3 regions of the Burkholderia sp. 22313 genome follow, and region 3 is predicted to be linked to each of the others. Evidence: predicted binding sites of a transcription regulator. Region 3 holds the regulator's gene; each other region holds the start of a gene.

Evidence for each region. The regulator FliA, encoded in region 3, starts transcription of late flagellar genes. The targets are predictions, from matches to a motif close to CTAAAGTTTNNNNNNNNNNNGCCGNTA.
Region 1: a site for FliA is predicted at 2,539-2,565, ahead of fliS (flagellar export chaperone FliS). Genes of this name have one in related genera too.
Region 2: a site for FliA is predicted at 2,043-2,069, ahead of flgK (flagellar hook-associated protein FlgK). Genes of this name have one in related genera too.

The regions. Positions count from the first base shown of each region.
Region 1 is NZ_JBQEON010000015.1:83,692-88,512, forward strand. Features, by position in the region: gene fliG (flagellar motor switch protein FliG) at 1-81, opposite strand, end outside; gene fliF (flagellar basal-body MS-ring/collar protein FliF) at 71-1,837, opposite strand; gene fliE (flagellar hook-basal body complex protein FliE) at 2,087-2,431, shown strand; gene fliS (flagellar export chaperone FliS) at 2,641-3,075, shown strand; gene ACTJKF_RS14750 (flagellar protein FliT) at 3,072-3,404, shown strand; gene fliK (flagellar hook-length control protein FliK) at 3,490-4,821, shown strand, end outside.
Region 2 is NZ_JBQEON010000015.1:131,562-136,382, forward strand. Features, by position in the region: gene flgJ (flagellar assembly peptidoglycan hydrolase FlgJ) at 1-915, shown strand, start outside; gene ACTJKF_RS14975 (flagellar brake protein) at 1,136-1,891, shown strand; gene flgK (flagellar hook-associated protein FlgK) at 2,126-4,060, shown strand; gene flgL (flagellar hook-associated protein FlgL) at 4,078-4,821, shown strand, end outside.
Region 3 is NZ_JBQEON010000024.1:53,986-58,806, forward strand. Features, by position in the region: gene flhF (flagellar biosynthesis protein FlhF) at 1-1,665, shown strand, start outside; gene ACTJKF_RS20070 (nucleotide-binding protein) at 1,658-2,476, shown strand; gene ACTJKF_RS20075 (RNA polymerase sigma factor FliA) at 2,499-3,233, shown strand; S-adenosyl-L-homocysteine riboswitch at 3,319-3,435, shown strand; gene ahcY (adenosylhomocysteinase) at 3,470-4,821, shown strand, end outside.

The sequences.
Region 1 (4,821 bases), on a different contig from region 3:
GAACTTGAATACTTCAGCGGCCTCTTCCTCGCCGATCGACATCAGCAGCAGCGCGCTCTTGGTCAGGCCTTCAGCGTTCATCGGACACCCAGTTCTTCACGACGGTGGCGACGATCTTCGGATCCTGGCGGGCGATCGTGCGCGCGTAGTCGAGGTTGCGTTCGTAGCGGTTCTTTTCGTTCTCGAAGCCGAGCAGCAGCGGATCGGGTTCGTCGTCGGCCTTGGCCGGCGCGGGCAGGCCGTCGAGCGCGACCGGATCCTCCGGCGCCGCGAGCGCCGGCGCGACCGGCTCGGGCGGCGGGAACGCGCGGCGCATCGCCGGGCGCACGAACATGAAATAGAGCACCGCCGCGGCCGCCGCGATACCGAGCCACTTCGCGGCTTCCTTCGCCATCGCGATCATGTCCGGCTGGCGCCACCACGGCAGGTCGGCGTACGGATCGCTGGCGGTCGAGAACGCGCTGTTCACGACGTTCACCGAGTCGCCGCGTTTCTCGTCGTAGCCCATCGCGTCCTTCACGAGCTGCTCGATCTGCGCGAGCTTCGCGCTCGGCAGCGGCTGCATCGTCACGTGGCCCTTCGCGTCGGCGACCGGCTGGTAGTTGACGACGACCGCGACCGACAGCCGCTTCACGTTGCCCATCGGCTGTTCGACGTGACGGATCGTCTTGTCGAGCTCGTAGTTGGTCGTCTGGTCCTTGCGGTCGCTGATGGGTGTCGTCTGCGGCCCGTTCTGGCCATTGCCGGCGACAATCGGCGCGGACGCCGGCTGCGGCGGCGTGTTCGACAGCGCGCCCGGCACGCCCGATGCGCCGCCCTGCGCGAGTTCGGTGGCGGTGCTGGTCTGCTGGCTGCGGATCGCGGTCTGCTGCGGCGACGCGTTCGGGCCGTAGCTTTCCGAGGTCTGCTCGAGCCTGGAGAAATCGATGTCGGCGCTGACCTGCGAGCGTGCGTTGCCGGTGCCGAAGATCGGCGCGAGGATCGCGTCGATGCGCTTCTGCGTGTTGCGTTCGACCTGCTGCACGTACTTGAGCTGGCTCGCGTCGAGGCCGGAGGCCGACGCGGTCTGCGTCAGCAGGTTGCCGTCCTGGTCGACGATCGTCACGTTCCTGGCCGGCATGTCGGGCACGCCGGACGACACCATCCGCGTGATCGCCTGCACCTGGCCTTCGTCGAGCACGCGGCCCGGGTAGAGGTCGACGAACACCGACGCGCTCGGCGCTTCCTTGTCGCGCACGAACACGGACGGTTTCGGGATCGCGAGATGCACGCGCGCGCCGCGCACCGAGTTGATCGATTCGATCGTGCGTTGCAGCTCGCCTTCGAGCGCGCGCTGGTAGTTCACCTGCTCGGCGAACTGGCTGATGCCGAATTTCTGGTTGTCCATCAGCTCGAAGCCGACCGAGCCGCCCTTGGGCAGGCCCATCGCGGCGAGCTTCAGGCGCGTCTCATGCACCTGGTTCGACGGCACGAGGATCGCGCCGCCGGCGTCCGCGAACTTGTAGGGAACGTTTGCCTGCTGGAGCGCGGCGATGATCGCGCCGCCGTCGCGGTCCGACAGGTTGCTGTACAGCACGCGGTAGTCGGGCGCGCGGCTCCACAGCACCAGCGCGGTGATCACGGCGATCGCGAACGCGACGGCGATCACGAACGGCAGCTTCGGGTTGCCCTTCATCCGCGAGATGCCGGGGATGCGTTCCGCGAAGCCGCCGAACCCGAAGTCCGCGCCTGCGCCGCCTGCTCCCGGCAACGCGGCGGCCGCGGTGGCGCCTGGCACCGGGCTGGCGAGGCCCGTGCGGGCGTCGGGGTTGATCAGCGAGTTGGCCTGCGAATCCATGCGTCGAGTTTCTCCGGAGCGGGACGACTGAGCCGCTCGGACGAGCGGACGGACAATGACACGATGCGATTATCGGGATCCGGGGGCGACTCCGATCGGCCGAAAAGAGCGGGGTTTCCCCCGTACTTTCACGGCTTTGGCGCGTGGCGCGCTGCTATCCTTTTTCGCAATCCGGCATGGTGCGCATGGTGCGGCGCCGGCGGAAACGCCCGGTGCGCCCGGGTCTCTTCTCTCAGGTCTGGGGACAGCATGACTGCCAACGTCAGCGGAATCGGTTCGGTGTTGCAACAGATGCAGGCGATGGCCGCGCAGGCGTCCGGCGGCGTCGCGAGCCCGGCGGCGGCGCTGGCCGGCTCGGGTGCCGCGACGGCCGGCACGTTCGCGAGCGCGATGAAGGCGTCGCTCGACAAGATCAGCGGCGACCAGCAGCACGCGCTCGGCGAGGCAAAGGCGTTCGAGGTCGGGGCCGCGAACGTGTCGCTGAACGACGTGATGGTCGACATGCAGAAGGCCAATATCGGCTTCCAGTTCGGGCTCCAGGTCCGCAACAAGCTGGTGAGCGCATACAACGACATCATGCAGATGTCGGTGTGACGGGACGGCCTCCGGGGACGGGCCTCCGGGGACGGCCACCCGGCGACGGGCATCGGCGGGCCGTCACCCCGGCCGCGGCCTGCCGGCCAGGCTGGCGGCCCGTGCGCCTAAAGCTTTTCAATTCCATTCCGATAACTCCGGAAGAAGGCCGCGTCATGCCATGCAGGGCCGCGGCCACCGCATAGCCAACGCATCACAAGGAGAAGTGCATGTTTTCCCCAGGACACGCTGGAGCCAGTGCGTACGCGCGTGTCGGCGTCGAGACGGGGGTGATGGGCGCGTCCCCGCACCGGCTGATCGCGATGCTGTACCAGGGCGCGCGGCAGGCCATTGCGCTCGCGCGCCTGCATTTGCAGCAGGGCAACGTGCCCGCGCGCGGCGAGGCGATCGGCAAGGCGATCGGGATCGTCGAGAGCGGCCTGCAGGCATCGCTGAACCGCGACGCGGGCGGTGAGATCGCCGCGCGCCTCGACGCGCTGTACGGGTACATCGGCCGGCGCCTGCTCGAAGCGAACGCGAAAGCGAGCGACGCGATGCTGGTCGAGGTCGACGGGCTGCTCGCCACGCTCGAGGAAGCCTGGACGGGCATCGGCCCCGAAGTCGCGCGGATGGCCGCGCAACACGCGGCGGACGCGGCACGATGAATCTCAAGGCTGAATACTTCGCTCGCTACGAGGCGCTGGTAGCCGTGTCGGGGCGCATGCTGTGCGCCGCGCGCGGCGCCGACTGGACCGCGCTGCCGGAGTTGCAGGCCGAATTCCTGCGGCTCGTCGACGGGCTGAAGGAGGCCGCTCCGGGTGTCGCGCTCGACGAGTCGGACCTCGGCCGCAAGCTCGCGCTGATTCGCCGCATCCTCGCCGACGACGCCGCGATCCGCGATCTCGCGAGCCCGGAAGTCGCGCGGCTGTCCGCGCTGTTCGAGGCGCGGCGTTCGACCCAGGTCCTGACCGATCTCTACCGTGCGCGCGGCTAGTGCCCGCCAGTGCCCGTTTGCCGGGGCGGCGGTTGCCGTGTGCCCGGATTCGCAACGAAGTGGCTGAGGTGAGCAGGCTCCGATCATGACCGGTATCGACTCCGTTGCGGCTGCCCTGCTGGCGAGCCGTCTCGACAGCCTGCTGACCGGCACCGTGACGGCGCCAGCCGGCGGCGGCGCGACCGCACAGGTCGGCACGCCGGGCACCGGCGCTTCGTCGCCGCCGTCGACCGGCGCACCGCCGGCCGCGCCGCCGGCGTCCGCGCAGACCGCGCTGTCCGATGTCGCACTCGTGCTCGACGCGATTGCGCGCTCGGGTGGTGTCGCGATACCCGTGATCGCCGGGCGCGCGCCGCTGCTGGCCGATCCTGCCGTGTTGCTGAGCGCGGCGGCCGTGCCACCGGATGGCCAGCCGGCGTCCGATTCGGCCGCGTCTGCCGCGGCTTCTTCCACTCCGTCACCGGCGTCCGACGTGGCGGCCGCGCGGGCGGCGGCCGCCGCGCCACCCGTCGCGACGCTGCGCGCGGCGCTGGCGCAGGCCGTCGGCGAAAGCGGTCTCTTCTACGAATCCCACCTCGCACAGTGGCTGGCCGGCCAGCGCCCGCTCGCCGCGCTGATGCGCGAACCGCAGGCGCGGCTCGCGGCCGTGCCGGTGCCGGCCGCCGGGGATGCCGCGCGGCACGATGCGCCCGATGTACTCGACGCGCTGCTCGCGCAGCGCCTGCCGTTGCCGGCAGCGGCGCGAACCGCCGCGCAGCCGGGTGCGCCAGCGTCGGGCGGTGCGGTTTCGCACGAGCTCGCGCAGAACGTGCCGACGGCCGCCCGACCAGGCGCTGCGTCGGGCATGGCCGCGCCGGCAGACCCGCTCGGCGATCACGGCGACGCGCGCTGGACGCCCGCGCGCGCCGAGCTGGCCGCCGCATCGGCCGATCCGCAGGCGCAGGCAGCGGCTCCCGTGCATCCGGCCGCCGTGCCGATCGTCCGGCAACAACTCGATGCGCTCGCAACCGACCAGTTCCGCTGGACGGGCGAAGCATGGCCCGGTGCGCGGCTCGACTGGACGATCGAACCCGACGACCCGGGCGGCCGCGCGGCGCGCAGCGGCGACGAGGCGGGCGACGGCATCGCGTGGCGCACGCGGCTGACGCTGACGCTGCCGTCGCTCGGCACGGTCGACGCGGAACTGGTATTGAACGGCGCGCAGCTTGTCGCGCGGCTGCGGGCGAATTCGGCCGGCGCCGACCGGCTCACGCGGAACGAGGCGGCGCTGCGGCAGCGGTTCGAGGGGTCGGGCCTGACACTGGGCGGACTGTCGATCCGTGCGGTCGGCGACGAGCCGGACGGCTTCGATCCGCTCGTCGCGCAGGCGGCGGCCGCCGCATATGCGCGCAGCGCGGCCGGCGGCACGTCGGACGCC
Region 2 (4,821 bases), on a different contig from region 3:
GCGCTGCGCGCGCAGGCGAAGCAGTCGCCGCAGGCCGGCGCCAAGGCGGTGGCCGGCCAGTTCGACGCGATGTTCACGCAGATGATGCTCAAGAGCATGCGCGACGCGACGCCCGACGGCGGGCTGCTCGATTCGCACACGTCGAAGATGTACACGTCGATGCTCGACCAGCAGCTCGCGCAGCAGATGTCGAAGCGCGGGATCGGCGTCGCCGACGCGTTGATGAAGCAACTGCTGCGCAACGCGGGGCAGGGCTCGGGCGACGACACGGCGGCCGACGCCGGCGCGGCCGGGCTCGGGGCGGCGGGCTTCGGCGCGGCCGGCAACGAAGGCAGCCTCGCCGCGATGAACGCGATGGCGAAGGCCTACGCGAACGCGTCGAACAACGGCGGGCTCGCCGGCTCGCGCGGCTATACCGCCGGCAGCGCGCTGACGCCGCCGGTCAAGGGCGCGAGCGGCGTGCAGGACGCCGACGCGTTCGTCGACCGGCTCGCCGGCGCGGCGCAGACGGCGAGCGCGACCACCGGGATCCCGGCGCGCTTCATCGTCGGCCAGGCCGCGCTGGAATCGGGCTGGGGCAAGCGCGAGATCCGCGCGAGCGACGGCTCGACGAGCTACAACGTGTTCGGCATCAAGGCGAACAAGGGCTGGACGGGCCGCACGGTGTCGGCGCTGACGACCGAATACGTGAACGGCACGCCGCGCCGCGTCGTCGCGAAGTTCCGCGCGTATGATTCGTACGAGCACGCGATGACCGATTACGCGAACCTGCTCAAGAACAACCCGCGCTACGCGGGCGTGCTGAGCGCGAGCCGCAGCGTCGAGGGCTTTGCGCACGGAATGCAGAAGGCCGGTTACGCGACCGACCCGAATTACGCGAAGAAGCTGATCTCGATCATGCAGCAGATCGGCTGACGGGCCCGCCCGTCGTCGTCGCCTGCTGTCGTCTTTCGGACCGCGCCCGGCTCCCGCCGCGCGCGGTTTCAACGTTTGCGCGAAAAAAATCGGCGATTCGATCTAAACTTTCGGTGAGCACTGCCGCTAAGTGTGTGAGACCGCAACCGGGCCCTTGTTCTGGCCCGGTTTTATTGCGCACCGGTTGCCCCGGGCGCCCATGACAAGAAACCGGCTAGCCATGACTATCGAAACGTCGTCCGATCCGAGCCTGGATGCGGGCCATTCCGGGCCCGACTATGCCCGCCGCAATCCGCTGGAGATCGGCGTGCAGTTGCGCAACCTCGTGAACCGCGGCGACTTCCTGACCGTCCAGTATCCGGGCGGCCAGCTCGTCACGCGCCTGCTCGAGGTCGACGTCGGCGCGCGCACGTTCACGTTCGACTGGGGTGCGCTGTCCGAGCAGAACGCCGGCATCCTGGGCGCGTCGCACTGCACGTTCGCGGCGGCGCCGGAGGGCGTGCGCGTCGAATTCACCACCCGCACGCCGCGCGAGACGCGCTACGAGGGGCTGCCCGCGTTCGTCGCCGATTTCCCCGACGTGCTGATGTGCATCCAGCGCCGCGAGTATTTCCGCGTCGACGCGCCGGTCATCGATCCGTTCCTGTGCCGCGGCAAGCTGCCGGACGGCGACAGCTTCGTGTTCGAGGTGCATAACCTGTCGCTCGGCGGCGTCGGGCTGCGCACGGCCGACGAACGCGTCGAGGCGCTCGAGGTCGGCACGCTGCTGCCGGGCGTCGAGCTCGAACTGACCGGCCACGGCAAGCTGGCGCTCGACCTGTGCCTCGTGTCGCAGCGTTCGACGCAGATGCCGAACGGCTCGCGGCGCTTCCAGCTCGGCTTTCGCTTCATGTCGCTGCCTGGCAGCGCGGAGAACACGCTGCAGCGCCTGATCACGCAGCTCGAGATGAAGCGCCGCTCGCTCGCGCGGGCCTGACGCACCCGCTACACCGCCCTCGCGGCTCCCTCGCGGCTCCATTCTGGGCCGGCTTTCGAACCGGCTCGTGCCGGTTCGCCCCGGCGCCGGCACCGCTCGCCGGGGCCGCCGACGCGCGACGCGCCAGTCGGCGCCGCACGCGCATTTTTTCCTCAATTTTTCCGATCCGCGGCCGTTATACCGGGAGTCACGCAACCCGGCGGCCGCAGCGCGGCCGGCTCATCAGGATCGCGCATGTCCAACACACTCATGAACCTCGGTGTCAGCGGCCTCAATGCCGCGCTCTGGGGCCTCACGACGACCGGCCAGAACATCAGCAACGCCGCGACGCCCGGCTATTCGGTCGAGCGCCCCGTCTATGCCGAGGCGAGCGGCCAGTACACGTCGAGCGGCTACATGCCGCAGGGCGTGAACACCGTCACCGTGCAGCGGCAGTACAGCCAGTATCTGAGCGACCAGCTGAACAGCGCACAGTCGCAGGGCGGCGCGCTGTCGACGTGGTATTCGCTCGTCACGCAGCTGAACAACTACGTCGGCAGCCCGACGGCCGGCATCTCGACCGCGATCACCAGCTATTTCACCGGGCTGCAGAACGTCGCGAACAATGCGTCCGACGCGTCGGTGCGGCAGACGGCGATGAGCAACGCGCAGACGCTCGCGAACCAGCTCACCGCGGCCGGCCAGCAGTACGACGCGCTGCGCCAGAGCGTCAACACGCAGCTCACCAGCACCGTGTCGCAGATCAACTCGTACACCGCGCAGATCGCGCAGCTGAACCAGCAGATCGCCGCGGCGAGCAGCCAGGGGCAGCCGCCGAACCAGCTGATGGACCAGCGCGACCTCGCGGTGTCGAACCTGTCGAACCTCGCCGGCGTGCAGGTGGTGCGCAACGACAGCGGTTACAGCGTGTTCCTCGCGGGCGGCCAGCCGCTCGTGGTTGCCGACAAGCGCTACCAGCTCGCGACCGTCACGTCGTCGTCCGATCCGAGCGAGCTGACCGTCGTGTCGCAGGGCATCGCCGGCGCAACGCCGCAGGCCCCGAACGAGGCGCTGCCGGATGCGTCGCTGTCGGGCGGCACGCTCGGCGGCCTGCTGGCGTTCCGCAGACAGACGCTCGATCCGGCCGAGGCGCAGCTGGGCGCGATCGCGACCAGCTTTGCCGCGCAGGTCAACGCGCAGAACGCGCTGGGCCTCGACCTGTCGGGCAACCCGGGCGGCAACCTGTTCAGCACCGGCACGCCGACCGTCTATGCGAACCAGGGCAACACCGGCAACGCAACGCTGTCCGTGTCGTTCGCGAACGCGTCGCAGCCGACGACGAGCGACTACACGCTGTCGTACGACGGCACGAACTACACGCTGACCGATCGCGCGAGCGGTGTGGTGGTCGACCAGAAGGCCGGCCCGATGCCGGTGTCGCTCGGCGGCCTGGATTTCTCGGTGCCGTCCGGCACGATGCAGGCCGGCGACCAGTTCACCGTGCTGCCGACGCGCGGCGCGCTGAACGGCTTCGGTCTCGCGACCTCGGCCGGCTCGGCGATCGCGGCGGCGTCGCCGTACGTGAGCTCGGTCAGCACGACGAACACCGGCACCGGCACGATCGGTTCGCTGTCGGTCACCAGCGCAACGGCCGCGGCCAACACGCACAACTACACGATCACGATGGGCGGCACGTCGGCCGCGCCGACCTACACGGTCACCGACAACACGGCCGTGCCGCCGACCACGTCGGCCGCGCAGCCGTTCCAGGCGGGTGCGCCGATCACGCTGACGGCCGGCGTCACGGTGGCGGTGTCGGGCGCGCCGGCGGTGGGCGACACGTTCACGGTCGCGCCGAACACGGGCGGCACGAACGACGGCAGCAACGCGCTCGCGCTGGCGCAGCTCGTCAATTCGAAGTCGTTCGGCAACGGCTCGACCACGCTGACCGGCGCGTACGCGAACTACGTGAACAGCATCGGCAACACGACGAGCCAGCTCAAGTCGTCGAGCGCCGCGCAGACGTCGCTCGTCGGCCAGATCACGTCCGCGCAGCAGTCGGCGTCGGGCGTGAACCAGAACGAGGAAGCGGCCAACCTGATGCAGTATCAGCAGCTGTACCAGGCGAATGCGAAGGTGATCCAGACGGCGTCGACGCTGTTCCAGACCGTGCTTGGCCTGTTCAACTGATTTCGGGGATCGGAGCGATGCGGATTTCCACCACCCAGTTCTACCAGCTCAACGTCGCACAGATGAGCGACCAGCAGGCGCAGCTTTCGCAGCTGTATCAGCAGATTTCGAGCGGCGTGAGCCTGTCGACCCCGGCCGACAACCCGCTCGGCGCGGCGCAGGCCGTGCAGCTGTCGATGACGTCGGCGACGCTGTCGCAGTACGCGTCGAACCAGAACACCGCGCTGTCGTCGCTGCAGAAGGAAGACCAGACGCTCACGAGCGTCAACAACCTGCTGAACAGCATCCATACGGTCGTGATCCAGGCCGGCGACGGCTCGCTGTCCGACAGCGATCGCTCGGCGCTGTCGACGCAGCTGCAGGGCTATCGCAACCAGTTGCTGACGCTCGCGAACTCGACGGACGGCGCCGGTAACTACCTGTTCTCGGGGTTCCAGTCGGCCACGGCGCCGTTCGCGAACGCGCCGGGCGGCGGTGTCACCTACAGCGGCGACTCGGGCTCGCGCGACGTGCAGATCGCCGATTCGCGCGCGATTGCGCAGGGCGACAACGGCGCGAGCGTGTTCCAGTCGGTGCCGATGCTCGGCAGCCAGCCGGTGCCGCTCGCCGGCAGCGGCAACACCGGCACGGCGACGATCGGCTCGGTGTCGATCACGAGCCCGTCGGCCGCGACCAACACGCACCAGTTCACGATCACGTTCGGCGGCACGCCGGCCGCGCCGACCTATACGGTGACCGACAATACCGTCGCCCCGCCGACC
Region 3 (4,821 bases):
ATCGTCGCACTCGCCGACTCGGACCTCGCCGCGGTCACGCCGCCGCCCGCTGCTCGAGCGCGCATGCTCGCGTCGCGCACGCCGGAATCAGTGCCGGCCGCCGCCGTTCCCGGCATCGTGTCGCGCCCCGGCGCCGCGCCCGCGCGCCCGGCCGTCAATCCGTATGCGGCCGGCGACGGTGGACTTCCGGACGTGTTCTCGTCGGTGTTCGGCGCGCGTGCCGAAGCGACGGAGCCGGCTGCGGAACCGGCCGCGTTCGACGCCGATGCGCACGCGCTCGACGCGGCAGCGCCGTCGCCGGTTACGCCTGCTGTCACTGCCGATGCAACGCCGGCAGGCACGCCGGCCGCATCGTCCGAACCCGCGCCGTGGCTCGTCGAGCACGCGAAGCGCCTGACGCAGCAGCGCGAGGCGCTGATCGCCCGCGCGCAGGCGGCGCCGGCCGCAGCGCAAGCACCGGCCCGCACGCAGCCGGACGCCGCCGCCGCGACGCCGGCCGGCTGGGCGCGCGACATCGTGCGCGACGCCGAGCGCCGGATGCCGGGCGCGGCCGCCGCTGCCCGCGCAAGCGAAGCGAGCGCCGCGAGACCGATCGAACGCGCGGCCGAACGCACGCGCCTGTCCGCCGATGCGGCCGCCGCGGTGGCCGACGCGGTGAAGGCGCGCGTCGAGAGCATCGTCAACGACACGGTGATGCACGAGCTCGGCGCGATGCGCGGGATGATGGAAGAGCAGTTCGACAGCCTGATGTGGCACGACCGCCAGCGCCGCAGCCCGGTGCATGGCGCGCTGACCAGGCACCTGTTTTCGGCCGGCTTCTCCGCGCAGCTGGTGCGGATGCTGGTCGACAACCTGCCGTCCGGCGACGGCACGCAGACCTTCGAGCAGGCTGCCGACTGGGCGCAGTCGGTGCTCGCGGCAAACCTGCCGGTGCTCGAGAGCGAGGACGCGCTGATGGAGCGCGGCGGCGTGTTCGCGCTGATGGGGCCGACGGGAGTCGGCAAGACGACGACCACCGCGAAGCTCGCCGCGCGCTGCGTGATGCGCTTCGGTGCGAGCAAGGTCGCGCTGCTGACCACCGACAGCTACCGGATCGGCGGCCACGAGCAGCTGCGCATCTTCGGCAAGATCCTCGGCGTGCCGGTGCACGCGGTGAAGGACGCGGGCGACCTCGCGCTCGCGCTGTCCGAGCTGCGCAACAAGCACATCGTGCTGATCGACACGATCGGCATGAGCCAGCGCGACCGCGCGCTGTCCGACCAGATCGCGATGCTGCATGGCGCGAACGCGCCGGTGCAGCGCCTGCTGCTGCTCAACGCGACGAGCCACGGCGACACGCTGAACGAAGTCGTGCAGGCGTACCGCAGCGCGGGCGAACATCCCGACCTCGCCGGTTGCATCCTGACCAAGCTCGACGAGGCGACCCACCTCGGTGGCGTGCTCGACACCGTGATCCGCTACAAGCTGCCGGTCCACTACGTGTCGACCGGCCAGAAGGTGCCGGAAAACCTGTACGTCGCGTCGACCAAATTCCTGCTGAAGAGCGCGTTCTGTGTGCCGCGCGACGGCTCGCCCTTCGTGCCGCAGGACGAGGACATGCCGGCGCTGCTTTCCGCACTGACCGCACGTTCCACCGCCGAGCTGCACGAGGTGCGATTTGGATAAACGGATCATCGACCAGGCCGAAGGGCTGCGGCGCCTGCTGGCCGGGCGCGCGTCGCGCATCGTCGCGGTGACGGGCGGGCCGGCGGGTGTCGGCTGCACGTCCACCGTCGTCAACGTCGCGGCCGCGCTGGCCTCGCTCGGCAAGGACGTGCTCGTCGTCGACGAGCGCGCCGACGTGCAGTCGGCCGCGGCGACGCTCGCGGGCGCGTGGCTGCGCGACGGCGAACGCACGCGCGTCGCCGCCGGCTTCGGCCTGTGCGCGGCCGCGCGGCTCGCACGCGACGGCTACAGCGACTCGCAACTGAGCGACTTCATCGACGGCCAGGCCGACATCGTGCTGGTCGACGCGCAGCTCGGCGCCGACGGTGCGCTCTCCGCGCTCGCGCGCGAGGCGCACGACGTGCTGATCGTCACGCGGGTCGCCGCGCAGGCGATCACCGAGGCCTACGCGTGCATGAAGCGCCTGCATTTCTCGCACGCGGTCGCGCAGTTCCGCGTGCTGACCAATCACGTCGGCAGCCACGCGGATGCGAAGACCGCCTTCGACAACCTCGCGGGCGTCGCGAGCCGCTACCTGACGGTGTCGATCGCCGACGCCGGCTGCGTGAGCGCCGATCCGCTCGTCGAGCATGCGCGCGACCTGATGCATACCGCGGTCGACGCGTTCCCGTCGTCGGCGGCCGCGCGCGATTACCGGCAGATTGCCGCCGACCTGCTGTACTGGCCGATGCGTCCGGGTTCGGGCGCCGGCCGCGCCGTGCATGCGGGCGGCAAGCCGTCGTACGAGGCGGGTGCGGCCCACGCCGCGTGAGCGCCACCGGAAGGAGAGAGCCATGATGTACAACGCTCAGGGAAAAATGACCCAGGCCGACGTGCTCGCGCAATACGCGCCGCTCGTGCGGCGCCTGGGGCTGCAGCTCGTCGCGAAGATGCCGGCGAGCGTCGACCTCGACGACCTGATCCAGGCCGGCATGATCGGCCTGATGGACGCGGCCGGCCGCTACAAGGAAGACCAGGGCGCGCAGTTCGAGACCTACGCGACCCAGCGCATCCGCGGCGCGATGCTCGACGAGCTGCGCAGCAACGACTGGCTGCCGCGCAGCCTGCGCAAGACGTCGCGCGAGGTCGAGCACGCGGTGCACCAGGTCGAGCAGCACCTGGGCCGTTCGGCGAGCGAGACCGAGATCGCCGAGCACCTGAAGATGCCGCTCGACGAATACCAGGGGATGCTGCAGGACCTGCACGGCAGCCAGCTCATCTACTACGAGGATTTCGATCGCGCGGCCGACGACGAGCCGTTCCTCGACCGCTATCGCGTCGATCACGCCGATCCGCTGTCGGCGCTGCTCGACGACCACCTGCGCGAGGCGCTCGTCGAAGCGATCGAACGGCTGCCCGAGCGCGAGAAGCTGCTGATGTCGCTGTACTACGAGCGCGGGCTGAACCTGCGCGAGATCGGCGCGGTGCTCGAAGTCAGCGAGTCGCGCGTGTGCCAGCTGCACAGCCAGGCCGTCGCGCGCCTGCGCGCACGGTTGCGCGAACAGGCGTGGGTCGGCGCGGAGAACTGACCCTTTCTTGCGCCCACGCGCGCCGACGCCGCGCGTGGCGCGCGCGGCGCACAATTCCCGCGCCGATTTGCTACAATCGCTCCCGTTTTCCGAGGAGCGTTGCGACGGACCATCCTGCGTCCGCCAGGCTCGGAGAGCTTCACCAAGCAGCCGTGCGGCGAGATTCGCGCCGGCCCCGCTTCCTGAACGGCGCTCACGTCACCAATTTCTAGAACTTTTTTAGAAAGGAGGGCGTGATGAACGCCATTATCGATTCCAAGGCTTCCACCGATTACGTCGTCGCCGACATGGCGCTTGCCGGCTGGGGCCGCAAGGAACTGAACATCGCCGAGACCGAAATGCCGGGCCTCGTGCAGATCCGCGACGAATACAAGGCGCAGCAGCCGCTGAAGGGCGCGCGCATCGCAGGTTCGCTGCACATGACGATCCAGACCGGCGTGCTGATCGAGACGCTGAAGGCGCTCGGCGCGGACGTTCGCTGGGCCTCGTGCAACATCTTCTCGACGCAGGACCACGCCGCTGCCGCGATCGTCGAAGCCGGCACGCCGGTGTTCGCGTTCAAGGGCGAGTCGCTCGACGAATACTGGGAGTTCTCGCACCGCATCTTCGAATGGCCGAACGGCGAATTCGCGAACATGATCCTGGACGACGGCGGCGACGCAACGCTGCTGCTGATCCTCGGCGCGAAGGCCGAGAAGGACCGTTCGGTGATCGCGAAGCCGACCAACGAGGAAGAAGTCGCGCTGTACAAGTCGATCGCGAAGCACCTCGACATCGACGCGACCTGGTACTCGACGCGCCTCGCGCACATCAAGGGCGTGACCGAAGAAACCACGACCGGCGTGCACCGCCTGTACCAGATGGAAAAGGACGGCCGCCTGCCGTTCCCGGCGTTCAACGTGAACGACTCGGTCACGAAGTCGAAGTTCGACAACCTGTACGGCTGCCGCGAGTCGCTCGTCGACGGCATCAAGCGCGCGACCGACGTGATGATCGCGGGCAAGGTCGCGGTCGTCGCGGGTTACGGCGACGTGGGCAAGGGCTGCGCGCAATCGCTGCGCGGCCTCGGCGCGACCGTGTGGGTCACCGAAATCGATCCGATCTGCGCGCTGCAGGCGGCGATGGAAGGCTACCGCGTCGTGACGATGGAATACGCGGCCGACAAGGCCGACATCTTCGTGACGGCGACCGGCAACTACCACGTGATCAACCACGATCACATGAAGGCGATGCGCCACAACGCGATCGTCTGCAACATCGGTCACTTCGACTCGGAAATCGACGTCGCGTCGACCCGCCAGTACCAGTGGGAAAACATCAAGCCGCAGGTCGACCACATCATCTTCCCGGACGGCAAGCGCGTGATCCTGCTGGCCGAAGGCCGCCTCGTGAACCTCGGCTGCGCGACCGGCCACCCGTCGTTCGTGATGTCGAACTCGTTCGCGAACCAGACGCTCGCGCAGATCGAGCTGTTCGTGCGCGGCAACGAGTACGAGAACAAGGTGTACGTGCTGCCGAAGCACCTCGACGAAAAGGTTGCGCGCCTGCACCTCGCGCGCATCGGCGCGAACCTGTCCGTGCTGTCGGA